One region of the Bradyrhizobium sp. UFLA03-84 genome, then DNA from elsewhere that is predicted to be linked to it. Evidence: riboswitches for the same ligand, from Rfam matches in the RefSeq annotation. Region 1 holds a riboswitch; each other region holds the start of a gene.

Evidence for each region. Region 1 has a riboswitch for cobalamin ahead of metE (5-methyltetrahydropteroyltriglutamate--homocysteine S-methyltransferase). Riboswitches for the same ligand answer to the same signal wherever they lie in the genome.
Region 2: it holds a riboswitch for cobalamin, as region 1 does, so the genes downstream of both, CK489_RS01870 (TonB-dependent receptor) here and metE (5-methyltetrahydropteroyltriglutamate--homocysteine S-methyltransferase) in region 1, are expected to answer to the same signal.
Region 3: it holds a riboswitch for cobalamin, as region 1 does, so the genes downstream of both, CK489_RS10905 (TonB-dependent receptor) here and metE (5-methyltetrahydropteroyltriglutamate--homocysteine S-methyltransferase) in region 1, are expected to answer to the same signal.
Region 4: it holds a riboswitch for cobalamin, as region 1 does, so the genes downstream of both, CK489_RS16375 (ribonucleoside-diphosphate reductase subunit alpha) here and metE (5-methyltetrahydropteroyltriglutamate--homocysteine S-methyltransferase) in region 1, are expected to answer to the same signal.

The regions. Positions count from the first base shown of each region.
Region 1 is NZ_NSJY01000012.1:26,183-33,648, forward strand. Features, by position in the region: gene CK489_RS13630 (carbonic anhydrase) at 359-1,102, opposite strand; gene CK489_RS13635 (thermonuclease family protein) at 1,114-1,839, opposite strand; gene CK489_RS40780 (hypothetical protein) at 1,799-2,221, shown strand; gene CK489_RS13645 (hypothetical protein) at 2,693-2,869, shown strand; gene CK489_RS13650 (nodulate formation efficiency C protein) at 3,322-4,146, opposite strand; gene CK489_RS41320 (hypothetical protein) at 4,377-4,532, shown strand; cobalamin riboswitch at 5,315-5,516, shown strand; gene metE (5-methyltetrahydropteroyltriglutamate--homocysteine S-methyltransferase) at 5,615-7,466, shown strand, end outside.
Region 2 is NZ_NSJY01000003.1:393,068-400,533, reverse strand. Features, by position in the region: gene CK489_RS01880 (amidohydrolase family protein) at 1-1,227, shown strand, start outside; gene CK489_RS01875 (CobW family GTP-binding protein) at 1,229-2,155, shown strand; cobalamin riboswitch at 2,252-2,447, shown strand; gene CK489_RS01870 (TonB-dependent receptor) at 2,554-4,833, shown strand; gene CK489_RS01865 (PepSY-associated transmembrane domain-containing protein) at 4,836-6,392, shown strand; gene CK489_RS01860 (tetratricopeptide repeat protein) at 6,497-6,970, opposite strand; gene gspD (type II secretion system secretin GspD) at 7,047-7,466, opposite strand, start outside.
Region 3 is NZ_NSJY01000009.1:170,402-177,867, forward strand. Features, by position in the region: gene CK489_RS10885 (CYTH and CHAD domain-containing protein) at 1-199, shown strand, start outside; gene CK489_RS10890 (MFS transporter) at 214-1,446, opposite strand; gene CK489_RS10895 (ATP-grasp domain-containing protein) at 1,619-2,908, shown strand; gene CK489_RS41685 (hypothetical protein) at 3,035-3,205, opposite strand; gene CK489_RS10905 (TonB-dependent receptor) at 3,366-5,579, opposite strand; cobalamin riboswitch at 5,739-5,936, opposite strand; gene CK489_RS10910 (FecCD family ABC transporter permease) at 6,049-7,092, shown strand; gene CK489_RS10915 (ABC transporter ATP-binding protein) at 7,089-7,466, shown strand, end outside.
Region 4 is NZ_NSJY01000013.1:478,076-485,541, forward strand. Features, by position in the region: gene CK489_RS16360 (CopG family transcriptional regulator) at 1-165, shown strand, start outside; partial or broken gene CK489_RS16365 (class I SAM-dependent methyltransferase) at 920-1,871, shown strand; partial or broken gene CK489_RS16370 (IS6 family transposase) at 2,067-2,763, opposite strand; cobalamin riboswitch at 2,933-3,144, shown strand; gene CK489_RS16375 (ribonucleoside-diphosphate reductase subunit alpha) at 3,354-5,180, shown strand; partial or broken gene CK489_RS16380 (ribonucleotide-diphosphate reductase subunit beta) at 5,171-6,220, shown strand; partial or broken gene CK489_RS42285 (IS5 family transposase) at 6,233-6,955, opposite strand; gene CK489_RS16390 (hypothetical protein) at 7,061-7,318, shown strand.

The sequences.
Region 1 (7,466 bases):
CACCCCAAATCCCATCGGTTACCAAGGAGTGACCGGCGCAGTTTGTGGGGGACGCTCTATGCCGATCAACCGAGCCAAGCATTGGACGCCTGAGGATGACATTGCGCTGATCGCGCTCACCGGCGTACCGGGGCTTACGCTCCGAGAGATAGCCATTCACATGGGCCGCACCGAAGCGGCCGTTAGCTGCCGGCTGACGATTGTCAGGAAGGCGGCTCCATCAACACCGATCCCCCAAGTGTCCTAGTTTGTTCTGTCGAGCGTCCTAACTAGGACAGCACCGTATCCGCGAATGTTGTGTCAGTTGATTGAGGGGGCGAGGGCACACCGGCTGGACGATAGCGCGAAGGCATCAGCGTCAGCCCAATACGTCGACCCTGCCGGTTTCGAGCCGATATAGACCGCCGACGATCGCGAGTGTTTTTTGCTCAACAGCTGGGTTCAGGATCGGGCTGGCGGATTTGAGTTTATTGACGTTATCGATCACATTCTGCCGGATCACATCGGCGGAGCTATCACCTGGTTGGTGGCCGGTCCCTCTTACGGCAGGCGCAAGCGCGCTGACGAGGGAGCGGATATGTCCCGGTGCCGGCTTGCCTTCGTCAAGCGAGTTGATGGTGGCCTCTATCGCGCCGCAGTGATCGTGACCGAGTACCAGGATCAACGGCGTGTTCAGTACGGCGACTGCGTACTCCAGGCTCGCTAGCGTGTCATCGTTGACGAAGTTACCGGCGAGGCGGCATATGAACAAATCACCAAGTCCGCTGTCGAAGGCAAGCTCGGGCGCTACCCGCGAATCGGCGCAGCTCAGAACCGCCGCATATGGATTCTGGCCATCGACTAAAAGTCGGCGCTCGCGTTCCAGATCGCGCCCTCGCGACGCGCTCTGCACATAACGATCGTTACCCTCCATCAGCCGCTTCAGTGCAGCATCGGGCGAGAGCTGATTATCCGGCTTCGGCGGCGCTGTTGCTTGCTTCGCGTCGACAATGTTGCCGGCAAACGGCACGACAAATGCCGAAAGAGCGAACAGTAACAGCGAGCGGCGGGATGGAGGGACCTCGGTCGGATACGGAGTGCCCTGTGGATAGTTTGCACGCATTGATAGGACCTCTATCGCGCGGCTCTATGCCAACCCATGGCTTCGGCCTCGTTTTCGCTACAGAACCAGCGTTCAGCCGGTTTCTTCGTCATGTCGATTTGTCCGTAACTGATTTGTCCCGGAGAGTGATACGTGCGCTCGCCGTTACCGTCGACGGTGCCCTTTATCACGCAGTCGGGGGAGGGCGGGTCAGATAGCAGAGCAGATCCGAGCAGGAGTTCCTGGGCTTTGTTCGGCACCGAGCTCGCGCCGACAATGATCGTGCTCTTGTTGCGGCGGCGCCAGTCCCAAGGGGTGATGAATGCCCCCGACCACAGGCCGGCAAAGGCATTGCTCGCCACCACCTCATTGATGAGGTAAACATGCGCGGATGGACCGGATGACAGTGCCCAGCCGGAGCTTACCATCCAGGCGTTCACGTCCTGGCCCTCGACGAAGCAACTGCCGAGAAACCTGCCGTACTTGTCTACTCCTGCGGTCTGACAATCCCATATTCGTCCATTCGAGTAGTTGATAAGGGCATCACGAGCAGCTACCCCGCAGGCCCATTTCTGACCATGAGTATCCAGGCAAATCTGATCAGTCTCGGGGGCCTCGATACCGGAGAGCCGAATTCGCGTTTGCGCGATCTCTATCGTGTTGGCGTCGAGGATTTGGGGAGCACCGCTCAGTTTCGCCGCGCAAACGGGAGACGCGATGATGGCGAGCAATGCTGCCATCATTACGCGGTACTTCATCCTGATATCCTTTCGCTCTTGGTTCATCGGCTCACAACATCGCAGCGAACTGGTGTCGTCACAGCCGACTGCTGAGCGCACAGGTCGTCGTCTGGTCGGCATCTTTCGACAATGCTTTTGGAAGCGCTTTTGTGGAAGCTTGCTTATACTTTCAGCCTACGACCTGACGCTGGGTGAGATTCAAGAGATTTCTTCGGGGGTATTTTCCGATGCGGCTCTGGGATCCGAAGCTCGCTCCCTCTCTCCCGGACATATTCCCGCATGTTTTCAGCGCTGGACTCACGACCCGGGAAGGGCGCTTGGCACGCTATTTCTCCAAGGGCTCGGAAAAAGCGGTCGTGTGCTAGTCTTCACCGCCGAGCGGAAGAAGCCGCACTGCTAAGTCTCTATCGTTCGACAGGACTGCACGCGGTTAATGGTAAGGAAAGTGGAGGCTTGGCAAGGCACGAATAGAGTGATTGCTCAAAAGAGATCGGCCTCTCGATTGGTTCCACGGCACAGAGCAACCATGCTTCACTTACACGGTGGGCCGCATCCGCGACCGTCATTGCCCTGAAACGCTGCGCGCGAAATGACTTCCATAGGCCTGGCCGGCCGTCGATGCTCGTCGAACGGAAGAAAGCACGGTTCGGCGTAGCGTGCGGAATGATGTGGGACGGCTTTTACGGGCCGCGGTGCAAAGGCGTCCTCGCACTCTTGCGAGTTGCGATCTGGTCGCGATTTCAGAGCGATGAATTAATCCACAACACGTGTCTGCAGTCAGGCATTGCGGCATTCGCGCTGGCGGGACTTGGGCGACTCACGCTAGTCATCATGTTCAACCGCCTCGCCGCACAATGGGATTGAAATGGTTATGGCCACCCCCGAATTGCCGGTCTCTTGTTACGCGCTAGAAGTGGACGGCCGGCTCAAGGCCGAATTCGCAACCAGAGACGGCGCCCGGGCTGGTGGAGCAGAACTAAAGAAGCGTTTTCCCACGCTTCAAATCAAGATCTATGACGCGCAGACGAATGCGCGCGAGGAAATTTAGATTAAGCTCAGTTCGATCTTTCATCCTCGCAGCAAGGCTGCGGAGCTCCTCGCCGGGGGCACTCGGGAAAGGGTCCCGCCGCCATTGAGGATGCCGGCGTCGCTATCACTGCCCCGTTCCCGGGGTCCCTCTTAAACCGGTCTCGTCGCTGCACTCGCTCCCGCGGGTGCTTGTTGGTCGCGCGATGCGCTGCGCGCACGCCGGGTCGGGCTTGGCCTCAGCGTCGCCTCGCTTGGTCCGTGAAGCATGACACGTCGCGCTGGCGAGAGCGGATGTGTCTTTTTGTGCTGGTTCCGCCGCCTACTCGTCCGAAGAGGCGAGCGCCATCCTGATGCCTGGCTTTCTCGATTGGGGGCTTGCAGGCCGGAGAAAGACTTGCCTGCTGCTGGCATAGCTGGACGCGTCACTATTTCAGCGTATGGGTCTTGCTGTTGGCCCGACCCGCTCGGTGCTCAAGGAGTAGCGCTGCCGTCCTGATTATTTGCCGAGGCCTTTCGCACCCCCTCCAACGCCTCCCGTTCGTTTGGCTCTATGTGACGGAACCAAGAGCCGGGAGGAGAGGTCGCAATCCTCTTGGCAAGGAAAGATTGCGGCTCCCAATCGTGCCCCTCGCGCTTCTCGAAGGTGATGACGCCATTCTCCGTAAAATAACGCGGGCCTGGTATGTTGCAGTTCACCAACAGCAGAACGCGCCAACGGTTCGCTTTCTCGGTCGGCTTATCATTCGCCGCCGTCACGTAATCCACGACAACAGGTTCGATGATATGACAGCGGCCGCGCCGCAGTAGATCTCCGAGCTTGCCCCGCGCGGTCGTCACAAAGTTGAAATTGACCGGATCATGCAGAAAACGAAGGTTTGCGTCTTTTTCTCCGTCGGTGACTTCACTGGCGATGAGTGAAAGCGCGAGGGCACGCCAGCCGAGTTCGATGGGCTTTGCATAGGGAGACGCAACTTCAATCTTTCCGTCGGTCCCCACCTTCCAGGTAATAACGTAATGTTCGTCTGATATGTTATCCTGGCGTCTGGTCCAGGAAAGATAAACATACTCGGTGTGGTCGATGCCTTCGGCGATTCCCCAGTTTCGAGGGACGAAGTGAGCCACTTTCGAGACTTTGGAAACAATGTGCTCGATTGTCTCACCGTCTCGTGCTCGCCAGGTTGACTTGACTCGCTCGACAAGCGCGTTTTCGCCGGCTCGCGCACTGTTGCCCGTCGCAACCAGGCCAGCAAGGAAAATCAGCAATTGACAGAGACAAAGCGTGGCTCTTGCAGACATTCTCTTCATAGCGGCAGGACCATCGGTTTTGCATCCACACGTCAAAGCGGCAGCCTTCAATGCTATCCTCGATTGGAAGAAGTTAGCGGCAACGTGACGCGGGCGCCTGCCGATGTCCCGCGCGCGAGCAGGCGCAGCCCACTCGACGTCACGCGCCGCTAACTTCAGTGGGCCAGCGACAACCTCAATTTGCTGTGCTGGACCTGCCCAGGGGGAGAAGCCCGGGCATCTTGAGCCTGCATCCTTCGTGCCAGGAAATACCCGGTAAATCGCGCCGGATTCGTGCAGCGTTTGTCGGCTTTCCGACCTCCGCTCGTTTCAATGTTTCCAATCCGCCGATCAGCGCGGGCTTGCTCAGCTTTGTCGCGCCGATCTTCGAGGCGTAAGCGAAGGGCGCTGCCGGTTTACGGATGAGAAATCGGGAAGCATTTTTAAAGATTGTCGGACCGTCCGGTCGGTGTGGTCACCCGAACGCCCGCGATCTCTACCGGCTCGCAAACGATAATAAGCAAAAAACGCTCATCATCGCCGGGCGTTGGAATCGTTCGGAAGCCTACGCACACGGTCAGTCGTCCAGCTGCCTCGATTACGCATTCATGGTTGGATGAGCCGCTGTTTCCAGTCGCGCCGGCCGGGTAAGCGAAAAGCGATCAAGTCGCGCTAGCTTCCTCTCAAGTTGCTCAACATTCTCGAGAGCGTCTGACTGACGGATTGATTCATGAACGCTGTCAGCAGCCTCCTGAACAGGCTGACCGCAAAGACGGTGACAGCAAATACGCCGACGGCGCTCCAAACAGCCATTTTCATTACGGGCCTCCCCAGTGTGCGTTGAGGCGAATCGATATGCGTGCCCGAGTATTATCGGCATCAGAGACCGCAAGTCGCCTATCAGGATTGGTGGGCTCATAAGTCAACATGCGCGCCGGGCATGCTGATGAATGGTTGCGCAGATGTTTTGCCCCCGGCGGCGATTCTCGACTGTCGAGAGACAGGATGCTGGCGCGTTGGAAGCGCCGCGAATTGCGCCTTCGACAATTCTCTCGACACATGTATCGGAGAGAGCTTCCAATCGTGGTCAACTTTCGGCGTTAAATGGCCATTGGAGTCACCGATGGCGGCATTGAAGTGAGAGTGCCATCTGAGAGGTTGACGGAAGCGGTCTGTAGCCGATAATCCAAGTCGTCGAGGTTCTCCGGTCGCGCTTGATCCGGAGCTAAGAGGGAAGCCGGTGAACAGGCCGGCGCTGCCCCCGCAACTGTAAGCGGCGAGCCGCTGTCCAACAAAGTCACTGAAGCCTGTGCGGCTTCGGGAAGGCCGGACAGCAGCGATGACCCGCGAGCCAGGAGACCTGCCTCGACCACATATACGTCCACGGGCGGGGTGTCCCGGTGGTGCGCCAAGCAACCGCCCTCGGGCGATTGTGCTAGCGTCCGCCATGGCCTTTGCCCCCAACTACGGGGTTAGCGCTATGTCTCTTCTCTCCCTTCCGGTTGCCACGCTTGGAACGCCACGGATCGGTCCAAGGCGCGAGCTCAAACGCGCGCTTGAAAGTTACTGGGCCGGCGCAATCAGCGAACAGCGATTGCTCGAGGACGCAGCTGGCCTGCGCGCTGCCAACTGGGCCCGCCAAAACTCCCTCGGTGTCACTGTCATTCCGTCGAACGATTTCTCGTTGTACGATCAGGTGCTCGACACCTCTGTCATGGTTGGTGCTATCCCGGAAGTCTACGCCTCGGAAACCGAACCGGTTTCGCTCAAGACGTACTTCGAGATGGCCCGCGGTTCACAGTGGGGCCGCCAGACTGCGAGTAGCAGCCACGGATCGGGTGGATATGGCGCACCCGCACAGGAGATGACCAAGTGGTTCGACACCAACTACCACTACATGGTCCCTGAATTTCATCGGGGACAGACGTTCCGCCTGTCCTCGCGAAAGCCTATCGAGGAGTACGAGGAAGCTAAGGCCCTCGGGTTCCAGACCCGCCCTGTGCTGATCGGGCCGGTCACATTCTTGAAGCTTGGCAAGAGCGCGGATCCTGCGTTCCAGCCGCTGTCGCTCCTGGACGAGCTGATACCGGTCTATGTCGAAGTTCTGCAAGAACTGGCCAAACGGGGAGCAAGCTGGGTTCAATGCGACGAGCCCTGCCTGGTCCTTGATCTGGAGGAGGGGGCGCGAAGATCATTGCTACACGTCTACGATCGGCTCGCCAGGGAAGTTCCTGACGTCAAGATCATGATCGCGAGCTATTTCGGCGATCTCGGCGATAATCTGGACACGGCTTTAAACATGCCCGTTGCCGGACTGCACGTGGATTTGGTCCGCGCGCCGAACCTGTTGGGCCGAATCATTGCTGCCCGCCGAAGTGACCTCGTCATGTCCCTCGGCGTCATCGATGGGCGAAATGTATGGCGGTCAAACCTGTCGACGCTCCGCCAGCAACTGGATCCCGTGATTGCGAAGCTGGGCAGAGGTCATGTCCAGATTGCTCCGTCCTGCTCGCTGCTTCATGTGCCCGTCGATGTTGAACTCGAGACCGGACTTGAACCCGATCTCAAGAGCTGGCTTGCCTTTTCGGTACAGAAGATGCGTGAGCTTGCGATCCTGGCGCGGGCACTCGCGGGCGATCACGATGTCGCTGAAAGCCTTGCTGAATCGCAGTCGGCCGTGACGTTCCGCCGGACTTCACCAAAGATCCGCGATGCCGATCTCGCGGTGCGGATGCGAGCTATCGACCAGGCCATGTGCCGGCGCGCCAGCCCATTTGTCCGTCGAGCCGACATCCAATGCAAGCGCTTTGGACTACCGGCCTTTCCCACCACGACGATTGGATCCTTCCCGCAAACCCCAGAGGTCCGTAATGCGCGCGCAGCACATGCGCAAGGCGCCATAAGCGACGAGCAATACGACAAGTTCCTCAAGGAGGAGACCGCGCGCGCTCTGCGTTGGCAGGAGGACATTGGTCTGGACGTCCTTGTGCACGGCGAGTTCGAGCGTAATGACATGGTGCAGTACTTCGGCGAGCAACTCGCCGGATTCGCATTTACCAGGAATGGTTGGGTACAATCCTATGGCTCGCGCTGTGTCAGGCCACCGATCCTGTTCGGAGATGTTTTGCGGCCAAAACCGATCACGGTCGATTGGTGGCTCTACGCGCAATCATTGACTAGTAAGCCGGTAAAGGCAATGTTAACCGGACCGGTGACGATCTTGAACTGGTCGTTTGTTCGCGATGATATTCCAAGAGGCGAGGTCTGCCGGCAGATCGCTCTGGCGATCCGCGACGAAGTCCGCGATCTCGAGATAGCCGGTGCGAGCATGA
Region 2 (7,466 bases), on a different contig from region 1:
CCGGTGGCATCCTGGTACAAGCGCCAGGCCGAGAAGGGGCGGGTACTGAACTACGGCGCCGCGACCAACTGGGCGTTTGCGCGCATCGGCGCGATGACCGGCTCCAATTCGGAAAGCTCGCTGGAATCATTCGGCGCGGCGATGCGCGATCGCCGCTGGATCGAGAACGTGGCGACCGAGAGCGAGGTCGGCGGCATCCTCGAGCGTCTCGCCAACGGTCTGAATGAAGGCGGCATCGGCATCGGCATTCTCAACGCCTATGCCCCCGGCGCCGGCGTGCAGGAATTGACCGCGGTGTGCCAGCTCGCGGCCGATCACGCGGTGCCGACCTTCACCCACGTCGCCTACATGTCGCGCATCGATCCCGAGAGCGCGGCCGAGGCCTATATCCGCCTGATCGGCTATGCCGGCGCCACCGGCGCGCATATGCACATCTGCCACTTCAACTCGTCGAGCAAGACCGATATCGAGCGCTGCGTCGCGCTGATCGCGAAAGCGCAGGCGCAGGGCCTGCCGATCACGGTGGAGGCCTATCCCTACGGCACCGGCTCGACGGTGCTGGCGGCGACCTTCTTCAGCGATCCCAAATTCGAGGAGCGCAACGGCCTCGGCTACGATTCGGTGCAGCGTGTGACCGACGGTCACCGCTTCGGCAGCCGTGAGGAGCTGCTGGCGGCGCAGGCCGAGGAGCCCTCGACGCTGGTGCTCTGGCATGTGCTCGACATCGAGAACAACGCGCATCATCGCGATCTGCTCGACATGGCGGTGCTGTATCCGGGCGGTGCGATTGCCTCCGACGCGATGCCGTGGACACTGTCGGATGGCCGGCCCTACACCGGCGACGCCTGGCCGCTGCCGGACGACGCCACTTCGCATCCGCGCTCGGCCGGCTGCTTCACGCGTTTCATCCGCGAATGGGTGCGCGAGCGCAAGAAGGTGTCGCTGCTCGAGGGCATCCGCAAATGCGCGCTGATCCCGGCCGAGATCCTGTCGGCGAGCACGCCGGCAATGCGTGCCAAAGGTAGATTGCAGGCGGGCGCCGATGCCGATGTCGTCGTGTTCGACTACGAGACGCTGAGCGATCGCGCGACCTTCTCGGCGATGAACCGTCCGGCGGAAGGCGTGCGGCACCTCGTGGTCAGCGGCCAGCCGCTGATCAATGACGGCGTGCTCGATGTCGCGGCGCGGCCCGGCCGGCCGGTGCGCCGGCCCGTCATCGGGGGCTGACGTGCCGGTCCCGATCCTGCTGGTCGCGGGCTTCCTCGGGGCGGGCAAGACCACGGTCGTCAACCATCTGCTGGCGCATGCGCAAGGCAAGCGCATCGCCGCCGTGGTCAACGATTTCGGTGCGATCAACATCGACGCGGAGTTGATCGCCGGCGCCAGTGATGGCGTGGTCAGTCTGAGCAACGGCTGCATCTGCTGCACGCTGGAGGGCGATCTGCTGCGCACGCTTGCAACCTTGTTGCGGCGTGATCCGCGTCCCGAGTTCATCGTGATCGAGACCAGCGGCATCGCCGATCCCGCCGACATCGTCCGCAACCTGATGGATCCGGTGATCTGGAAGGAGGCGCCGCTGGAGACGGTGCTCTGCGTCGTCGACGCGACGCAGCCGGTGGCGATGCTGGATGACGCGCTGCTGCGCTCGCAGTTGCGGGCGGCGGATGTGGTGGCGCTGAGCAAGGTGGATCTCGCCGATGCAGCCGCCTGCGCCGCGATCCGCGCCGCCGTGCGAACGGTGCGGCCGGCGGCGGTGATTGTCGATGCCTTGCATGGCGAAGTGCCAACGGAATTGCTGTTTCCGGCCGATCTCGATCATGTGCCGGCGCCGCGCGAGGCCGCGCCGCGACGGCCGGCAGCTGATCGCTTCGAGACGCTGAGCTGGACCTCGGAGCGGCCGGTGCGGCTGCCGCGCCTGCAACAGGCGATCGGCAAACTGGCGCTGAAGCTGGCGCGGGCGAAGGGATTGTTCGAAACGGTGGAGCAGCCCGGGCGGCTGACGGTATTTCAACTCGCCGGCGGACGCGCGACGCTGGCTGCCGGCGGCGTACCAGCGCCCGGCGTGCCGCGTACGCGAATCGTATTCATCGCCGAGATGGGTGCGCTCTCGCGCGCCGAGATTGATGCGATCATGGAGCATTGCGTCGAGACTTAGTGAGGTAAGCCCGCACTCTTTGTGACGTCGCGGCCACGTACATCGGCAAAGCATGTGTGCGACAATCGCATCGAATTGACAGCTCTGCGTCCGCCACCTATCGTTTTTCTCGACGGTTCCCTTCGGGGATCAAAAGGGAATGCGGTGCGAGGGTAACCCCAATGCCGCAGCTGTCCCCGCAACTGTAAACGGCGAGCCTTTCGTCAATTTGCCACTGGGCCATCAGGCCCGGGAAGGCGTCGACAGGCGATGACCCGTGAGCCAGGAGACCTGCCGTCAGTCGTGGTCACACGCGAGCACATCGGGCGGGGGCGTCCTGGTGGGATCGGAGCACTGCCTTTTGGGCAATGCGCCAGTCCGCGTTCGCGGTGACGTGCCACGTTACCGCGAGTCGTTTCATGTCCTCGTCTCCCTCCGTTGCGCGCAACTGGCGCCTCGGTCTCGTCTGCTCCCTGTCATCGTTGCTGCTGCCGGCTGAGGCTTCGGCACAAACAGCTCCACCCACCACGCTCGATCCGATCGAGGTCGCCCCCTCGACATCCGCAAAGTTCAAACCCGCTGCGCGAAGCAGCAACAGCGCGGCGGCGCCGCGACGCGCCAGATCGGCGACGGTCGCCGCAGCCGGCGGCGCGCCGCGTGCCGCAGCGTCAGGCGCATCGGGGCCGGCATCGCCGACACTCAATGCAACGACGCAGGGCGGCACCGGCAGCCGCCTCAATCTGACGCCGCTGCAGACGCCGGCCAGCGTCGAGATCATCACGGCGCAGACCATCGCCGAACGCGGTCAGCACAATGTGCTCGATGCCGTCACCCAGAACGCGGCCGGCTTCATCGCCACGCCGGCGCCCGGCAATGGCGGGCTGTCGTTCAGCACCCGCGGTTTTGCCGGCAGCAACTCGGTGATGACGCTGTATGACGGCACGCGCTTCTATATCGGCTCCGGCACGCTGACGTTCCCTTACGACACCTGGTCGACGCAGCGCATCGAAGTGCTGCGCGGCCCGGCCTCGGTGCTGTACGGCGAAGGCGCGATCGGCGGCGTCATCAACGTGATCCCGAAGAAGCCGTTAGCCACGCCGTACAACGAGGCCGAGGTCTCGCTCGACAGCAACATGACGCGGCGGCTCTCGGTGGACTCTACTGGTCCGATCAATCCCAATGTGTCGTACCGCATCAACGCCACCGGCAACATGTCGGACGGCTGGGTCGATCGCGACACGACCTCGAATGCAGCGGTCTCGGCCGCCGTGCGCGTGCAGGCGTCGGACAATCTCGCCTTCACGCTGTCCGAGGACTATGGCGATCGCAGCCCGTCACGCTACTTCGGCACGCCGTTGCTCAACGGCTCGATCCAGGACGCGCTGCGCTTCAAGAGCTACAACGCATCCGACAGCGCGATCCGCTACCAGGACAGCTGGACCCAGTTCAAGACCGAATGGGATGTCGCCGACGGCATCAAGGTCAACAACACGCTCTACTATCTGACCAGCGAGCGGCACTGGCGCGACATCGAAAACTACACCTTCAATCCGAAGACCCAGCTGATCGATCGCTCCAGCTATATCGAGATCTTCCACGACCAGAAGCAGCTCGGCAACCGGATGGATACGACCTTCAGCGGTCACGTGTTCGGCCTTGCGAACCAGTTCGTTGCCGGGTTCGACGTCAACCGGATCGATTTCACCCACACCAACAACTCGCCCTATGGCGGCGCGTCGTCGGTCAACCCTTACGTGTTCGATCCAGGGTCGTTCTTTGCGACGACCACGGCGACCACGCCGGGCTTCAACGCGATCGTCAATCAATACGCGCTGTTCGCAGAGGATCGGCTGTCGCTGACCGATCAGTTGTCTGTTGTCACCGGCGTCAGGTACGATCGTCCGGAGGTCGATCGCACCGATTACAAGACGCCGTCAAACAGCTTTGAGACCACGCTGTCGGGAACGAGCTGGCGCACCGGCCTCGTTTACGAGCCGATCAAGAACCTCGCGTTCTATGGTCAGTACGCGGTCGGCGTCGATCCGGTCAGCAATCTGATCTCACTGTCGACCTCGCAGAAGACCTTCCAGCTCGCGACGGGCAAGCAGACCGAGATCGGGGTCAAACAGTCGTTCTGGGGCGGCCGCGGCGAGTGGACGCTGGCGGGCTACGATATCGTCAAGACCGGGCTGACGATTCCTGATCCAGCCAATCCCGGCACCGGCTTGGCGCTGCAGATCGGCCAGCAATCTTCCCGCGGGGTCGAGGCGTCGGTCGGGCTTGCGCTGGATTACGGCTGGCGCATCGACGCCAATCTGGCGCTGCTGCGCGCCCGATATGACAACAACAGCCAGCTGGTCGGCGGCAAGATCGTCAGCTATGCCGGCAATGTTCCGGTCAACGTACCGCAGCAGGTCTCGAACGTCTGGCTGACCTGGGATTTCGCACCGAACTGGTCTGCCTATGGTGGCGTGCAGATCGTCGGCGCGATGTACTCCGATCTCGCCAACACCCAGTTGCGGCCGGGCTACAATGTGGTCAATGGCGGCATCAAGTGGAAGCCGGATGGTCGCACCACGGTCGCGTTCCGGGTCTACAATCTGTTCGACAAGGTCTACGCGGTGACCTCGAACGGCACGGGGCAGTGGCTGCTCGGCATGCCGCGCACCGCGGAACTGTCCCTCAACGTGAAGTTCTGACGATGCGCAAGGCTCTGATCCGGCGAGCGCGGCGATGGCTCTATGTCGTCCATCGCTGGATCGGCATCGCGACGTGCCTCCTGTTCGCGATGTGGTTCATCTCCGGCCTCGTCATGATGTACGTGGCGTTTCCGCGCCTCACCGACGGCGAGCGCCTCGCTGCGCTCCCGGTCCTTCTCTGGAACAAGGTGCAGATCTCACCGGATCGCGCGATGGCGATTGCGGGCGCGGAGCTTTATCCGCGCGACCTGCGCCTCGCGATGATGGACGAGACGCCGGTCTATCGCGTGATCGGCTGGAACGGCACCGCCGTCACCATCTCGGCGATCGATGGCCGGATCATCGACGGCATCACGGCCGATCAGGCGCTCGCCGTCGTCCGCCATCATCCGCGCGCGGTGCAGCCGCGGCTGCTCGACACCGTGACGCGCGATCAATGGTCGGTCACGGCGCGGTTCGATCCGCTGCGGCCGCTTTATCTGATCGGCCTTGGTGATGCCGACGGCACCGAGCTCTATGTCTCGTCGCGCAGCGGCGAGATCGCGCTCGACACCACGCGGCGGGAACGGGTCTGGAACTGGCTCGGATCGATCCCGCACTGGATCTATCCGACGGTGCTGCGCAAGGACGGGCCGCTGTGGCGGGATGTGGTGCTGTGGATCTCGGGCGTGTGTCTGGTGGTCGCCGTCACCGGCTTCTGGATCGGCATCCTCCGCCTGCGGCTGACGCGTCGTTACGCTGATGGCGGCGTCTCGCCCTATCGCGGCTGGATGGCCTGGCATCATATTGCCGGCCTCGTCGGCGGCATCTTCGTCCTCACCTGGATGTTCAGCGGCTGGCTGTCGCTCAATCCCGGCGGGGCGTTCGCCGGGCGCGGCCTCACGCGCGAGATCGCGGTCGGTTACAGCGGCCACGATACGCCCGATATCGTCGCGCACTTGCAGTCTCCGCCGCCGATACCGGCGGTGGAGGCGCGCTTCGTCTGGATCGGCGGACGCGCTCTGATGGTGCTCGATGACGGCAACGCCCACCGCAGCCTCGCCGATCCCGCAACCGGTGCGCCCGCGGCTCTCTCGCGCGACGAGATCATCGCGGCGGCCCGACGCGCGGTGCCGGGCGTTGCGATGACATCGGCGCATCAGCTCGATGAGCCGGATGCCTATTGGTACACACTGCACCATCAGCGCGAGCTCCCGGTGCTGCGGATCGGCTTCGACGATCCCGCCCACACCTGGCTGCACATCTCTCCGGTCACCGCCGAGATCCTCGACCGCAGCGACGACAGCCGACGATCCTATCGCTGGCTGTTCAACGCGCTGCATAGCCTCGACGTCCCGTTGCTGCTGCGCATCTGGCCAGCGCGCGACGTCGTGGTGTGGCTGCTGTCCGTGGTCGGCACGGTCGTCTCGATCAGCGGTATCGTGATCGGATGGCGCCGGCTGCGGCGGAAGATGCGGCCGGAGCAGAAGCGCAAGCGTCGTGAGAAGCAGACCTATAACGAGAACAGCGCCTTCCAGGTCATCGGGCTCGGCGATGCGGCGGGCTCGTCCGGCAGGTGACGGCAGGGAGCGGGATCGCAGGCGGGAGGAGCGACAGCGCGATGCAAATCTCGCTGTCGCAGCAGCGCAACGGCTCGCGCGCAGTGCGGGCTTGCGATCGGTGATTACTTGACCGTCAGGTGCACGTCCGGCGCCGGCCGGTCCGGGACCCATTCCAATGCAAACCGCTGGCCGGCAATGATCTCATAGGTCGAGAGCTTCGATGCGACGGCGTCGCGGAACCTGAGATAGACGTCACGCTGCCGCCCGCCGGTGCGGGCCGCTGCGAGATTGAGCCATTTGTAGGCCAGCACAAAATCGGTTGGGACGCCGTGGCCCTTGTCGTAGATCAGGCCGAGCTGGGCTTGCGCGAACGGGTCCCCCTGCACGGCGCCGCGATAATAGAGATCGGCGGCAGCGGCGTAGGCCTGCGGCACACCGAAGCCGTGCTCATACATGAAGCCGAGCATGCCGAGCGCTCTCGGGTTGCCGCGCTCGGCGGCCGGCGCAAGCTCCTGAGCCGCCCTGACATAGTCGCCGCGATGGAAGGCGGCTGCGCCCCGCGCAACACCGTCGGCACTCGCGACTGACGCGGTCACCGCCCAAAGCGCTACAGCAAGCGAGGCGCAGAGCGACTTGCGCGATGTGAAAAGGCTGCGTGCGCGCATGCCCGGCTCAGTGATAGCTGGTGGTGATCGGCGCATTGGTCGTTGTCGTGGCGATGCTGCCGCGCAGCTTCGATCGCAGCTCTTCGGCCACGGTCTGGGCGTCGGAACCGTTGCGGATGATCTGCGGGCGGATGAAGATGATCAGCTCGGTGCGCTGGGTGCCATTGCTCTGATGCCCGAAGGCATCGCCGAGGCCGGGGATCTGGTCAAGCACCGGAAGCGCGTTGCGGGCGCCGCTCTGCTGTTCGCTGATCAGGCCCGCCAGCAGCACTGTCTGGCCGTTGGCGACCGAAATTTGGCTCTTGACCCGCCGCTCAGACACGGTCGGCGTCAGGTTTACCGTGCTGCTCTGCGGAACGTTGCTGATCTCCTGCTCGATATCGAGCCGCACCGTGCCGTTGACGCTGACACGCGGCGAGACCTTCAG
Region 3 (7,466 bases), on a different contig from region 1:
GAACAGCCTCGGGCGGGTGTGCGACATCGGCAGCACGCGGGTGCTACTCCATACGGTCGCGCAGGACGATCAGCCTGCGCTGCATCTCGGCATCGGAGCGATGGCCGGCTGGCTGGCCCGCGATCAGATCGCGGTGACGAAAACGCTGCGCAAGAGCTGGCAGCGGTTCAAGACGACCCCCGTGTTCTGGGGCCGGTGAGGCCTTCAGTCGATCTAACGGGACTGCGCCTGGACCGCCATCGTAGATGCCCGCGGCTTGCGCTCGGTGACCAGCGCGAGCAGCACGGTCAGCACCATGAAGACCACCGAGGCGCCAAATACCCAATGCGGCATGTGCTGGTCCATGATCCAGCCGAACAGCAGCGGACTGACGATGCCGCCGAAGTTGAAGCCGGTCGAGACAATGCCGAAGGCGCGGCCTGCGGCACCGGGCGGCGCCGCATTGCGCACCATCATGTCTCGGGACGGCGCGATCACGCCGCCGAGGAATCCGGCAAGCCCCATCGCGAGCGTCAGCGCCACCGGCGGCAGGTTCATCAGTGCGATCAGCAGCACCAGCACGGCATTGACCGCGAAGCAGGCCGCGGCGAGCTGGCTGTGGCGATGGGTCCAGTCGGCGAGATAGCCGCCGGCCAGCACGCCGGCGGCGCTGGCGCCGAGGAATGCGGTCAGCGCGATATTGGCAGTCGAGAACGACGCGCCGTAGCCGCCCATCAGCGCGACCACGCCGAAATTGTTGATGCCGGAGGTCGACAGGCTGAGCAGCGTGAAGAAGGCGGTCAGCACCATCAGCGCCGGCGTGATTACGCTGGCCTTCGGTGCGGCGTCGTCCTTGGCCTTGGTCTTGTTGGCGCCGGCATCGGGAATGCCGAGCACGATCAGGAACAACGCCACCAGCGGACCGACTGCGCCGGCCACGATCAGCGCGCCGAGACCACCGATCGAGGCGACCAGCGCCGCCATGATCGCGGGCGCGACCGCGCCGCCGAGGAAGCCGGCAAAGGTGTGGATCGAGAACGCGCGGCCCATCCGCGCCTCGTCCATATGGGCTGACAGGATGGCGTAATCGGCCGGGTGATAGACGCTGTTGGCAAGGCCGAGCAGCACGGCGCAGACGATCAGCGAAGTATAGCTCAGATGCAGGCCGAGCCCGATCAGCGCGCAGCCGCCGACGGTCAGTCCGACCAACAGGATCTTGCGCGCGCCGATATGGTCGGCGAGGTATCCGATCGGTGCCTGGGTCAGGCCGGAGACCACCGCAAACACCGTCAGCGCGAAGCCGAGCTCGACATAGCCGACGCCGAGTTGCTGCTTCAGGAACGGGAACAGCATCGGCAGCACGAAGATATGGAAATGGCTGACCCAATGGGCGACCGAAATCCCGGTCAGGGTGCGCAGCGCGCTGTCGGCCTTCGCTTGCTGCGGTGCGGCCAGAATATCGACCATGTCTGCGACAACCCACTTTTTCCAAGGCCCGGCAGGGCGGGCCGAAAATAGAGGCTGGCCGCTAATTGTCCATGAACGCAGGCGCATGGCTGCCCCCGGCGCGGGCGTGCCGGATCGACACATGCGGCATTAAAGGCGGCGACAAAGTGCGGCCGCGCGGTGATGATCGGCCATGATCGACGCCAAAAAGCCGCTCCGCGTGCTGGTGTCGGAGGGCTCCAGCACCTCCGGCCGCGAGGCGATCACGATCCTGGGGCTGGCCGGCCATCATGTCGAGGTCTGCGATCCCTCGCGCTGGTGCCTGGCGCGCTATTCCCGTTTCGTCCGCAAATACCACCATTGCCCGCCTTTGCGCACCGATCCGGCCGGCTTCCTGCGCTTCGTCGAGCAACTGTTGGCGTCGCAGCATTTCGATGTGCTGCTGCCGACCCATGAGCAGGGCTTCGTCTTCGCCCGCGCAGCGGCGCGGCTGACATCGCGCACCGGCCTCGCGCTGCCGGAGTTCGCCTCCTATCGCGCCGTGCACGGCAAGGCGGGCTTCAGCCGGCTGCTCGACCAGCTCGGCCTGCCGCAGCCGCCGACCCGGATTGTGAATTCGGCCGAGGAGCTGCGCGACGGCCTGCGGTTTCCATCTGTTGTCAAGACCTCGGTCGGCACCGCGAGCCGCGGCATCTGGTTCGTGCGCGACGCCGGCGATCTCAATCGCGCGCTCTACGATCTCGAATCCTCGGGCGATTTTGCCGGCGAAGTGCTGGCGCAGGATCTCATCACCGGAACGGTCGAGAAGGCGCAGTCGGTGTTCTGCCGCGGCACGCTCGTTGGCTTCCACGCCTATCGGCAGATCGCGGCCGGGGTCGGCGGCGGCGAGGCGATCAAGGAGAGCGTGAGCCGGCCGGCGATCCGCGCCGCGCTCGAGACCATCGGTGCGCATCTCGGCTGGCACGGCGCGCTCTCGGTCGACGTCATCATGCCGCTCGACAGCGCAACGTCGCTGTTGATCGACTGTAACCCGCGGCTGGTCGAGCCCATGAACGCCTATCAGTCGGGCACCGATCTGGTCGATCTCTTGCTGCGGGTCTCGCGCGGCGAGACGCCGGCGCCGCTCGCCGAGAGCCGCGCCGGGGTGCGGACGCATTTGGCGATGCAGGCGCTGCTCGGCAGCGCCTCGCGCGACGGCACGCGGCGCGACCTGATCCGGGAATGCGGCCGCATCGCCGCGGGCGAAGGCCTCTATCAGGGCAGCGCCGAGGAATTGACACCGGTCCGGATCGACTGGCTCAGCGCTGTACCGCTTGGGATAACGGCCGCGCTGCTGCTGGCATCACCGCCGATCGCCGCATCGCTGGCGCGCGGCGGCTTTGGTGCGCACCTGCTCGATCGCGGGAGTATCAGGAAGATCGAGGGGGAGGATTTTTTAAACGGTGCCTCACCGCGTCGTCCTGGCGAAAGCCAGGACCCATAACCACCGCAGCTGATCGTCGACTGGGCTGTGGCCCCAGCCGAACTCAGCCATTACCATCGGTGGTTATGGGTCCCGGGTCGCGCTTCGCTTGCCCGGGACGACAAAAGGAGAAATCTCGTCTCGTCCTCACAACGGCTCATCATCATTGCCGTAGCGGTCCAGCTTCGGTGTGGCGATGTCGCCATCCTCGTAATAATCGTCATCCTGGGCGGCTCGTGGCGGAGGCTTCTTCGCCGGGTCGTCGGTCTTGTCCTTGATCCTGTCGCCGCCCTTGCTCGTCTTTCCGGCCTTGGCCATGCGTTTCCCCTGCACGGGTCAAATCAGCTGCCGGAACTCTACTCCAGTTCCCGGGCGCTTGTAACGTGAGCAAACGGTGCGGCGGGATCACCCGCCGCACCGCGCTTTGTTCGAGCATGATCTTTTCGTAAAACCGGTCCCCACTTTTCCGGATCATGCTCTAAAACGTCGCGCCGGCCTTGACCATGTAGGTGCGGCCGGGCAGCGGGTAGGCCGAGAAGCGGCCGGCCGTGAACGAGCTCGCGATGGCGTAGTCGTAGTACAGCGCGTTGAACAAATTGTTCACGCTGAGCGACCAGAAGAAGCGGTCAACCTGCCCGCTCAGCTTCAAATCGGCGGTGGCGTTGCCGGGAATCCGGCTCTGCGTGTTGCCCTGATCGTTGTCCATGATGCGCGAGCTCCAGGCCCGCACCGTGGCGTCGAACACCAGATAGTTCTGCCAGATATTCCAGGTCACACCGATGTTGCCGGTATAGCGCGACACCAGCGGCACGTCGTTGCCGGCCCACATGCCTTCGCGGAAGACGGCGCGGGTGATCGCCATGCCGCCGCGCAGGGTCACGGTGTCGCTGACCTTGAGCGAGGCGCTGCTCTCTGAGCCGTAGCGGCGGGTCGGATCGAGGTTGACGTTGTAGAACAGCACCGGGTTGAAATGGATCTCGTTCTCGAGGTCCATCAGATAGACGCTGGTCTCGACCTGAAACAGATTGGTCTTGACCCGAAAGCCGCCCTCGATGTCCTCTGACGTCTGGGTCTTGAGCTGGAAGTTCTGCGGGATCGGAGCAAACGTCACCGGGTCGAAAGACGGGCCGGATGCGACGCGCTCATCGACATCGGGGGTGCGGAAGGCGCGGGCGGCGCGGCCGAACACCGAGAACGTGTCGGTGAAGCGATGCTCGACGCCGACATGAGCCGCGTACTGCGTCTCGTTGCTGTCGAGCGGAGCCGCCTGGGTATCGAACGCGAACGGCGCGTTCGGGTCGTAGCGGTCGCGCGCCGAGACGCTGGTGTTCTGAACGCGCGCGCCGTAGGAGAAGTCGGTCGTCGGCAGCAGGCCGAGCGTGTGTTGCCAGTAGCCGGCGACGGTCTGCTGATCGATATTGTAGATGTGGAAGGGGTCGACGCCCTGATAGGCGCCGCGCGCCTCGCGGAACGTCGAATCGTAATAGTCGATGCCGGTCAGGATTGTCGACGGCATTCCGAACGCGACGTTCTTGACGCTGAGCCGCGGCGTCAGCGACCAAGTCTGCAGCGCCGCATCGTTATAGGTCGAGGCGAAGCTGATGGTCGGCACGGCGCCGAAGAAGCCGCTTTGCGTCTCGCGCTGCCGCCAGCCGCCATCGACGATGAGGTCGACGCCGTTGGTCAGCGTCTTGGTGAAGCCGGCCGTGACGCTTGATGTCTGCTGGTTGGCATAGTCGAACGGTGTCGCCGCGCCGCGGCGATCGGTGAGCAGCTCGTTGACGCCGATCGACGGATCGACCAGCCGCCCGCCGGGCAGGCCGAGTTTCTGGTCGCTGCCGGTGACGGTGAGGAAGGCGGACAGGTCCGACGTGTTGTAGTTGACGTTGCCGACCGCGCTGCGCTGGTCGAGCGCGTTGTTGACACGGTAGCCGTCGGACTTGATGCCGTTGCCGTAGAACGATGTGGACCAGGGTCCGGAATTGAGCGCCGCGGACACGGCCGCCATGCGGGTGTTGAAGGAACCGAACCCACCTTCGGCCCGGATCGTGGCCGGCGGACCGCCGGCGCCGGTCTTGGTGATGATGTTGACCACACCGCCCACCGCGTTGTCGCCATAGAGCACCGCGCCGCTGTTGCCTCTGACGATCTCGATGCGCGCGATCGAATCGAGCGGGATCGTGGTGAGGTCGAACCCGGCCTTGTCGACATCGTTGAGGCGGCGGCCATTGAGCAGGAACAGGGTATTGTCGGAGGCGAACGCGCCGAAGCCACGGAGGTCGACCGAGGTCTTGGCGCCGTTCGGTCCGCCGTAGAGCGATTGCAGCTGCACGCCCGGCACCTGCGCGAGAATCTCGGGCAACGACTGCACCGGCGAATGCGCGATGTCGTCGGCGGTGATCACGGTCGAGGAGGAGCCGACGATCCCGGCGAACTGGCGGCCGTCATCCGCGCCGCCTGCTCCGGTGGCGAGGCCGGCCCCGGTCGTGCCCGATCCGCTTCCGCTGCCCGTGTCGTTGCTCTGGGTGGTACCCGGCGCCGGGCGCCGTGGCGCCGGCGTTTCGTCAGCCGCCGGCTTGGCGCGCGTAACATTCTGGTCGCCCGGTTTGGTGACTTCGATCGCGGGCAGCTGATCGGGAGCGGGCGCCTGCTGCGCCTGCGCGGTCGAGACGATGATTGTCGGCACGATCATCGTCGACGCGAGCAGAAACGCGCGGCGCCGACGGGACGGGAAGAGGAACATAGGCGAGACCTCGGCAACGTCAGTGGCACGTCACCGCGAACCAGTCTCACCATGTGCTTGCAGCATCAGGTGAAGCTCATGCCTGTACTCCCCGACCGGCATCCTCGCGTGTGACCACGGCTGACGGCAGGTCTCCTGGCTCGCGGGTCGTTACCCTTCGTCGCCTTCCCAGGACCGAGTTTCCCAGTGGCATCTGACGAAGGATTCACCGCATACAGTTGCGGGGGCAGCCGCGGCCTTGGGGAAGTTTCCCCGCACCGCATTCCCTTTTCATCTCATCAAAGAACCGTCATGTTCATCTAGGGTTCGGCCGCGCAGCAAAGTCAATCCGGCGGAAGTCGGGCAATGACCACACGGCCACGGTTTTTGTCGAGTGTCGCTTGTCTGCCACGGCGATCGCTGTAAGAGCATGGGTCCAATGAGCGTGCAGGATTTTGCCTTGGCGGCCGAGGTCGCGGCGCGGCGCCGGTGGAGCGCCACCGCGGCGCTGCTCGCGCTCGTGGTCCTGCTGCTGGTGATCTCGCTCGGTGTCGGACCGGTGCGGTTGTCGCCGCTTGCGGTGATCGAGGCGCTGTTCGGCGGCGGCAGCGACGTCGCGCAGGTGATCGTGCGCGAGATCCGCCTGCCGCGCACCATCCTGGCGTTCGCCATCGGCGGCATTCTCGGGCTATCGGGCGCGGCGCTGCAGGGCCTGCTGCGCAATCCGCTGGCTTCGCCATCGCTGTTCGGCGCGCCGCAATCGGCGGCGTTCGGCGCGGTGCTGGTGATTGCGCTCGGCCTCGCCGATGTGCGCTCCTACGCGCTGCCGGTGGCGGCGATCATCGCGGCCTTCGGCTCGGTGTTCGCGCTGCTCGCGATCGCCGGCCGCAATGCCGGGCTGTTGATCCTGATCCTCGCGGGGCTTGCGATCTCGAGCTTTGCGGGAGCCGCCACGGCGCTGGTGATGAACCTCTCCAGCAATCCGTTCGTGGTGCTGGAGATCGCGTTCTGGCTGCTCGGTTCGCTGGAGGATCGCAGCTTCCAGCATGTGGCGCTGGCGTTGCCCTTCATCGTTGCGGGCGCCGCTATCCTGCTCAGCCAGGCGAGCGCGTTCCGTGCGCTGACGCTCGGCGAGGAGGCCGCGCAGAGCCTCGGCGTCAATGTCGGACGGCTGCGGCTCTTCGTCATCACGGGCGTTGCGCTCGGCGTCGGCGGCGCGGTCGCGGTGACAGGCTCGATCGGTTTCATCGGACTGGTCGCGCCGCACCTGATGCGACCGTTGATCGGCCACGATCCGGCGCGGCTCCTGGTGCCGAGCGCGTTCACCGGCTCGGCGCTGCTGCTCGCCGCCGATATCGCGGTGCGGATCATCCCCTCGACTTCGGACATCAAGGTCGGCGTGCTGACCTCGATCATCGGCGTGCCGTTCTTCCTTTACCTCATCATGCGCGAGCGCCGCGCGCTCGGCGGAGGCGTGGCATGATCTTGCTCACCGCCGGCGGTCTCCATGCAACGCTCGGCCATCGCGAGGTGCTGCATGATATTTCGCTGTCGCTGGCATCAGGTCACCTGGTTGCGCTGGTCGGCCCGAACGGTGCAGGCAAGACCACGCTGCTGCGCGCGCTTGCCGGGCTGATCCCGTCGGACGGTGAGATCCGGATCGGCGGCGATGCGCTGGGGTCGCTGCCGCTGCGCGAGCGCGCGAAGCGCTTTGCCTATCTGCCGCAGGGGCACATGGTGCACTGGCCGCTGCCGGCGCGCGACATCGTCGCGCTCGGCCGCTATCCGCATGGCGCCACCGACCCGGGGCGGCTGTCGCCGAGGGATGTGGAAGCGGTGCTGCGGGCGATGCAAGCG
Region 4 (7,466 bases), on a different contig from region 1:
CTGACGACGACACCACCACTCCCCGAGCCTGCTGCAAAGGCGGCGAGGGCGCAGGCGGCCGCGCGCTACGACAATTTCGTCGCGGCGCTCGGGCGACGGCTCAGTCAAGGTCCAAAGCTGCAGCAGGAGATACTGGAGGATAATCAGGAGCGCGAGCCGACGTGAGGGGCAGCTCGCCTAATAGGCCGATGATCGCTAGCCGCGTAGGCGAAAATCCACCGCGGTGGCGATTCAAGACCGTGCATCGCAAGCAGTTCCAGCGCGAGAACCGGTAGTGCGCAGCCGTCTCAACGCATACGGATGCATCCTTTTCGATAGACTTCCGCTCAATCGCCTAGAGGCTTGTTCACATGTCGTAATCGCCGCTGACGGCTCCTCGAAGACACGAAATTCGGTAGGATCGAGCCCAGCAGATTGAGGAAAGGGAGCAACTCCATGCTGGTTTGGAATCTCTATGGAAGACACCGGCATTTGCGTTTTGAGCCAGAGCGGCGCTGCCGCATTCGAAGGTTGCGTGTCCACCAATCCGGAGGCTATCGCTCAACTCTTGCGGCGTCATGCCGGCAGTCCGCGCCTGGCGCGCGCCGGGTCCCCTCAACCCCACGCGCGCATCTTGGATGGCTTCGCAAGCTGTCGCGTCCGAGGGCGGGAGCTAGCCGTTCGCGCTCAATTTGTGGTCATTACAATTGCTGCCATTCGACATTCAAGAAGCCCTCAACGCCACAACTCAAATGCCGAAGAATCTCGTGTCTGCTTTTGGAGCCACTTCATCTACTCGTGTTCTGCAATAAAGAGTTTGTCCTCTGTTTCACGAAGCGAGCCTGAAAAAGCGCGCTATGGGGTTTATGCCTCGGCCAATCTCTGCGATAAGGCATCGAGTACTTGAAGGCAACAGCCGTCGAGTGGCTTGCAAAACGAAATGGGAGACATTGGTTTGCGAACAGATTTTTCGCCTATCAATCGGTCTAAAGCTATCTTCGATGATATTTATGCTTTGGATGATCCGAGGGCATATTTCTCTGTCCTGGGAGACTTGGATTATATGATCCCGGACGTAGCTGAGCCGGTTGTGCGCCAAATTCTGACAGCGAAAGCTTCGGCAACCGGCCTTAAGCCGGTCGTGCTTGATGTTGGCTGTTCATACGGCATCAACGCAGCGGTGCATCGGTTTCCACTGACCTTTGGGGGCTTGCGTCACCGCTACGCCCGGCGCGAGATGAGGGCGATCAGTTCTGAGACCCTGGTGCATCTCGATCGAAATTTTTATGCAGCTTGGCCTGATGTCGGTTCGGCGCGGTTTATCGGCCTCGATATGTCGGCACCGGCGATCAGCTATGCAACGGATGTTGGTCTCCTGGAGCAGGGCATTGTCGCTGACCTTGAAAAGGAGGCGCTATCGACGGACAGCGCGCGCATTATCCGCTCCACGGATGTTATCATGTCTACGGGTTGCATCGGCTATGTTACCGAGAAAACGTTCAGCAAAATTCTCGATGCGACAGATGAGCGTCTATGGATCATCTCCTTCGTCCTACGAATGTTCCCATTTGATTCCTTGGCCGCGACGTTCGCGAGGCGTGGCCTTGTGACAGAACGTCTTGCGGGCGCGACGTTTATCCAGCGTCGCTTCCGCGATGCTGACGAGTTTGAAAGTTGTTTGGCCAGCTTGGCGGCTCTTGGCGTCGATGCTACTGGTCTTGAATCAGAAGGGCTGTTTCACGCCGATCTGATCTTGTCACGCCCTGAGGCGGATGCGCGCCACGCCTCTGGAAGAAATTGTCACCGTCGCCAGCGGCAGGGGGCGGCCGATCGGGCCCCATTACGTTTATGTTGAGGGCAGCAAGGGCTTGCAGGTCGCGCTGGAGCCGTGACAGGTTCGCGTTCCGAAGATAGCCGTGGGTGTGATCCAGGGATCTGTGCACCTAAGTGGATCACCCTAGCTCCCTGAACGGTTACGTTCGGTCCGGTCGGCAGGCTAGAGAGAAGCCGTGCTCATGACAGCATTGCCGATTTCGAATCCACCTGTTTCCGTGCCGTATGTCGAGATCGAGGCTGGCATCGTCAACTTAATCGACCGCTGAGCCGAAGAAGGGGATTCTCAGAGGGTCGAGATTCGGCGATAGCGCTTGTCGTGGAGATCTCGCGCCAAGTCGTAAAGGCTCGCTCGCGAGAAAGCACGACGGAAGTCGGCAGCGACGGCTCCGGGGTAGGGGATGTTGAAAAGCTTCGCGACCTGATCGTGAACTGACAGAAACCGTTGAGCTTGGCGGGACGATTTGAAACGCTTCATGACCCGCTCGCGTCGCCGCGTCGGCCTGATGAGAATTCTCGGCCCGATTGTTGGGAGCTTTGTGCTGACGATGTTCGACGTGAAAGCCCAGGTTCCCCCTCGCAGCGCCGTACGAACGGAGCTTGTCCGTGATCATCACGCGCGGCGGCGTACCGGCGGATTTCAAGAGCTTCTTCACGAGCTGCTGCGCGGCGTGCGAGTCCCTTCAGCGCTGGATCACGACGTCGAGATGAAGCCATTCTAGTCGACAGCGCGCCGGAGCCAATGTTGTTCGCCCGCGAGCGAGATAACGATTTCGTCCAGATGCCATTAGTCGCCGCGAGCGGGAGCGCGCTGGCGGATCCGATCGGAGAACGCTTTGCCGAATTTCCTTCCCCAGTGGCCCACGGTTTCATAGGTCACGCCAATGCCACACACCGCCAGCATTTCCTCGACCATGCGCAAGCTAATACGACCAAACGGCATAGCCTGATTGCTTCCGGCGGGAAGCAATGACGGCGAAAAAGAGCGGTCCCGGACGGTTGGCATGCCGGTTGTCTACTGCCTCGGCGGCTCCAATTCGTTAACTTGACGGTGCCCTTTTGCCTTCTGAATCTTGATCTCCCTCAGCACAAGGCTTGACGAACCTCGGCGAGTCGCGCCTATATGTAGACATGTCACGGTCTTCCATTCCCACATCTCGTGCGATGGAAGCTAAGAGGGAACCCGGTGCGCCGACAATGGCTATTCCGAGGCTGCCCCCGCAACTGTAAGCGACGAGCGGTTGTCATCATGGTCACTGGCGACAGCGCCGGGAAGGCCGACAGCCGCAGCGACACGCGAGCCAGGAGACCTGCCGCGACAGAACGAACGTCCTCGGGCGGGGTGCCCCGGTGGGTCGCTTGCAGCCGGGGACATTTTCCCGGTCTCCTTGCAAGTCGTCCGCGCGGCCCCAGCCCCAAACATCGCAGGGTTGCCGATGTCGCCGTCTTACGATTTCGATCAGCATGGTCATCTCGTTGACCCGCCGAGTGTGCGGGCGCGGCCAGCGCAGGCAACGCCTACCGCGCCTGAACTGTGTCTTGTGCCGACGCCATCGCCGGCTCCGCTACCGTGGCCCCTCGCGCCATCGCCAAAGCCGTCCGACCTTACGCTCGATCGGTCGCGCGACGACCTGCTGACGTCGTTTGGCAAGCTGACGCTGACAGACCGTTATCTGCTCGCCGGCGAAAGCCTCCAGGACATGTTCGCGCGGGTGTCTTGCGCCTTCGCGGACGATGTTGCGCATGCCCAACGTCTCTATGATGCGATGTCTCGACTGTGGTTCATGCCGGCCACACCGGTGCTTTCCAACGGCGGCACCACGCGCGGCCTGCCGATCTCGTGCTTCCTTAACTCGGTGTCGGACTCGCTCGAAGGCATCGTCGGCACTTGGAACGAGAACGTCTGGCTTGCCTCCTACGGCGGCGGCATCGGCACCTACTGGGGCAATGTTCGCTCGATCGGCGAGAAGGTGAAGGGCGGCGTTACCTCGGGCATCATCCCGTTCATCCACGTCATGGACGGCCTGACGCTGGCGATCAGCCAGGGCTCGTTGCGGCGCGGCTCGGCGGCCGTCTATCTCGATATCCACCATCCCGAGATCGAGGAGTTCCTCGAGATCCGCAAGGCGTCTGGCGACTTCAACCGCAAGAGCCTTAACCTCCATCACGGCATCAACGTCACCGACGAGTTCATGCGTGCCGTAGGCGCCGGCACCGCGTTCGCTCTGCGCAGCCCGAAGACTAACGAGGTCATCCGCGAGACCGACGCCCGCCAGCTGTGGCAACGCATCCTTGAGAACCGGCTGCAGACCGGCGAGCCTTATCTCTTGTTCATCGACACCGTGAACCGCGCGCTCCCCAAGCACCAGCGCGAGCTCGGCCTCAAGGTCTCGACCTCCAACCTATGCAGCGAAATTACCCTGCCGACCGGTGTCGATCATCGGGACGAGGAGCGCACCGCGGTGTGCTGCCTGTCGTCGCTCAACCTCGAGACCTGGGACCAGTGGAATGAGGAGCCCGGCTTCATCGAGGACGTCATGCGCTTCCTCGACAACGTGCTCACCCACTTCATCACGGTGGCACCAGGCGGGATGAAGCGTGCCCGCTACGCCGCCCTGCGCGCGCGCTCCGTCGGCCTCGGCGTCATGGGCTTCCACTCGTTTCTCCAGGCCAAGGGCATTCCGATGGAGAGTGTCTTGGCCAAGTCGTTCAATCTGAACATGTTCCGAAAAATCCGTCGCGATGCCGACGCGGCATCCGTGGCGCTCGCTCGCGAGCGTGGCCCGTGCCCGGATGCCCTGGAACGCGGCGTGATGGCGCGCTTCAGCCACAAGATCGCGATCGCTCCGACCGCCTCGATCAGCATCATCTGCGGCGGCACCAGCGCCTGCATCGAGCCGATCCCGGCCAACATCTACACCCACAAGACATTGTCGGGCGCCATCTCGGTGCGTAATCCGCATCTCGCCAAGGTGCTGACCGCCAAGGGCGCCGATACCTCGGCGACCTGGCAGTCGATCATCGCGCACGAGGGGTCGGTCGCCCATCTCGACATCCTGTCGGAGCACGAGAAAGCGATCTTTCGCACCGCCTTCGAGATCGATCAGCGCTGGATCGTCGAGCTTGCCGCCGACCGTGCCGCGTTCATCTGCCAGAGCCAGTCGATCAACCTCTATTTGCCGGCCGACGTCGATAAGTGGGACCTCCACATGCTGCACTGGACGGCATGGGAGCGTGGGGTGAAGAGCCTCTATTACTGCCGCTCAAAATCGATCTCGCGCGCGGCGTTCGCCGGCAAGATCGCCGACCGCGACGAGGCGCCACAGCCGCAGCGTGCCGACTATGAGGAGTGCCTCGCATGTCAGTGATCGATCTCTCGTCCGTCGATCCGCGCACGCTGATCGGCAAGGGGCGGATCGGCCTGCTTGACTCGACCGGCAGCTATGACGTCGATCGCTACGCCTGGGCTTACGAGTTCTGGAAGCGCCAGCAGCAGACCCACTGGATGGGCGAGGAGGTGTCGCTCGGCGCCGACCTGAAAGACTGGGCGTCGGACCGCGTCACGGCCAACGAGCGCGCGCTGCTCACCCAGATCTTCCGTTTCTTCACTCAGTCGGACATCGAGGTCGGCGACAACTATCTCAAGCGCTACATCCCGATCTTCCAGCCACTCACCGTCCAGATGATGATGGCCGCCTTCACCAACATGGAGACGGTCCACATCGACGCCTATGCGCTTCTGCTCAAGACGCTCGGCATGCCAAAGACCGAGTTCGAGGCATTCCGCGGCTATGCGGAGATGCGCGCCAAGGCGGACTACATGCACGAGTTCGGCGTCCATACCGTGGCTGATGTCGCCCGCACCCTGGCGATGTTCGGCGCCTTCACCGAAGGCATGGCGTTGTTCGCGAGCTTCGCCATGCTGCTCAACTTCCCGCGTCATAACAAGATGAATGGCATGGGACAAATCGTAAGCTGGTCGGTGCGCGACGAGAGTCTCCACTGCGAGGGCATCATCAAGCTATTTCACGAATGGCACAGTGAAACCGGCGCGGTGACGCGCTCCGTCCGCGATGACATCGTCGACGTCGCAAAGACCATGGTGAAGCTGGAGGAGAACTTCGTCGATCTCGCCTTTGGCCTCGGCAAGATCGAGGGAATGCTGCCTGAGCAGATCCACGCCTACGTCCGCTATGTGGCCGACTGGCGACTTAGCCAGCTCCGGATTGCCCCGGTCTTCGGCTTCTTCGAGGCTAAGGAGGGCGGATTCACGCAGCTCAAGGCGCATCCGCTGCCGTGGCTCGTTGAGATTCTCAATGGCGTCGAGCACGCCAATTTCTTCGAGCAGCGCGCCACGGAGTACTCCAAGGCGGCGAGCCGCGGCAGCTGGGACGGCGAAGATGGGGTGTGGGCGGTTTTCGGCCGTAGCCGAGAAGAAGGTGTGAGCGCATCGGTCGTAGCGGGTGGCGTCGCCAATCTTTGAGTTTGGCGAATAGATTTTCGATCTTGTGACGGGAGCGATAGAGACCTTTGTCGTAGGCGAGCGGCTGCTTGCGGTTTCTGGTCGGCGGGATGCAGGCGTCCATGCCTTTGGCCTTCAGGGCGGCCCGGAACCAGTTGGAGTCGTAGCCGCGATCTGCGATCAACGCCGAGGCGGGGGGCAGGGCTTCGAGCATCAGGCGAGCGCCCTTGTGGTCGCTCATCTGGCCTTCCGAGAGCAGCATGACGAGCGGCGGCTTGCCAATGTCGTTGCAGACGACATGGAGCTTGGAATTCAACCCGCCTTTCGTGCGGCCGATGCAGCGGGAAAGAACCCCTTTTTTAGGAGGCTCGCAGCCGTTCGGTGCGCCTTCAGATGCGTGGAATCGATCATGATGCGCTCTGGCTTCGGTCCTTCCGCCGCCAGGGTGGCAAAGATCCGATCGAACACGCCGAGCCGGCTCCAGCGGATGAAGCGATTGTAGAGCGTCTTGTGCGGACCGTAGCCCTTCGGCGCGTCCTTCCACTGCAGACCGTTGCGAATGACATAGACGATGCCACTGACAACGCGGCGGTCGTCGACCCTCGGCACGCCATGCGCCAACGGAAAACTCGGCGATATGCGCGCTATCTGGCGCTCGCTGAGCAGAAACAAATCAGCCATCAAAGCCTCCGATCAGGAGACTTTGAATCACGCATCAATCAAAATTAGTCCGGAATTGCAGGGGGCTCGGTAGCTCATAGGCGATGCTTCCCGAGGCGCAGCAAGATGCGTGGTTGGTTGGTGACGGTCGCCATTAAGCAAGATGGCGACGAAGAGTACAGGCACATAACTTACGCGGTCGCGGTCGCTGACCCAAGCGAAGCCGTGCAACTGACTATCGAAGACAGCGGCGCCAATGCCGCAATGCTCAACTGTCCGATCGAACCTGGCATGTTGCAAAGTCCCGGCTTGGAGCCCGGCGAGCTGATCATGGTACACGATGACAAGGTCGATCCGATTCTCCCGCGTCCCCGGCGCCATTAGCCGCGCGTCTGCTTTCGCCCAAGCCGCGTCGGGTTAACGACATTCTGTCCGGAAGCGGTGCGAGTAGTTAGATAGTTGCGCGCCGTGATAGCTTACCGCGTCATCCGCTCCAGCCGTCTGGCACGCGGGTTGCTGAGCAAGGGATGGC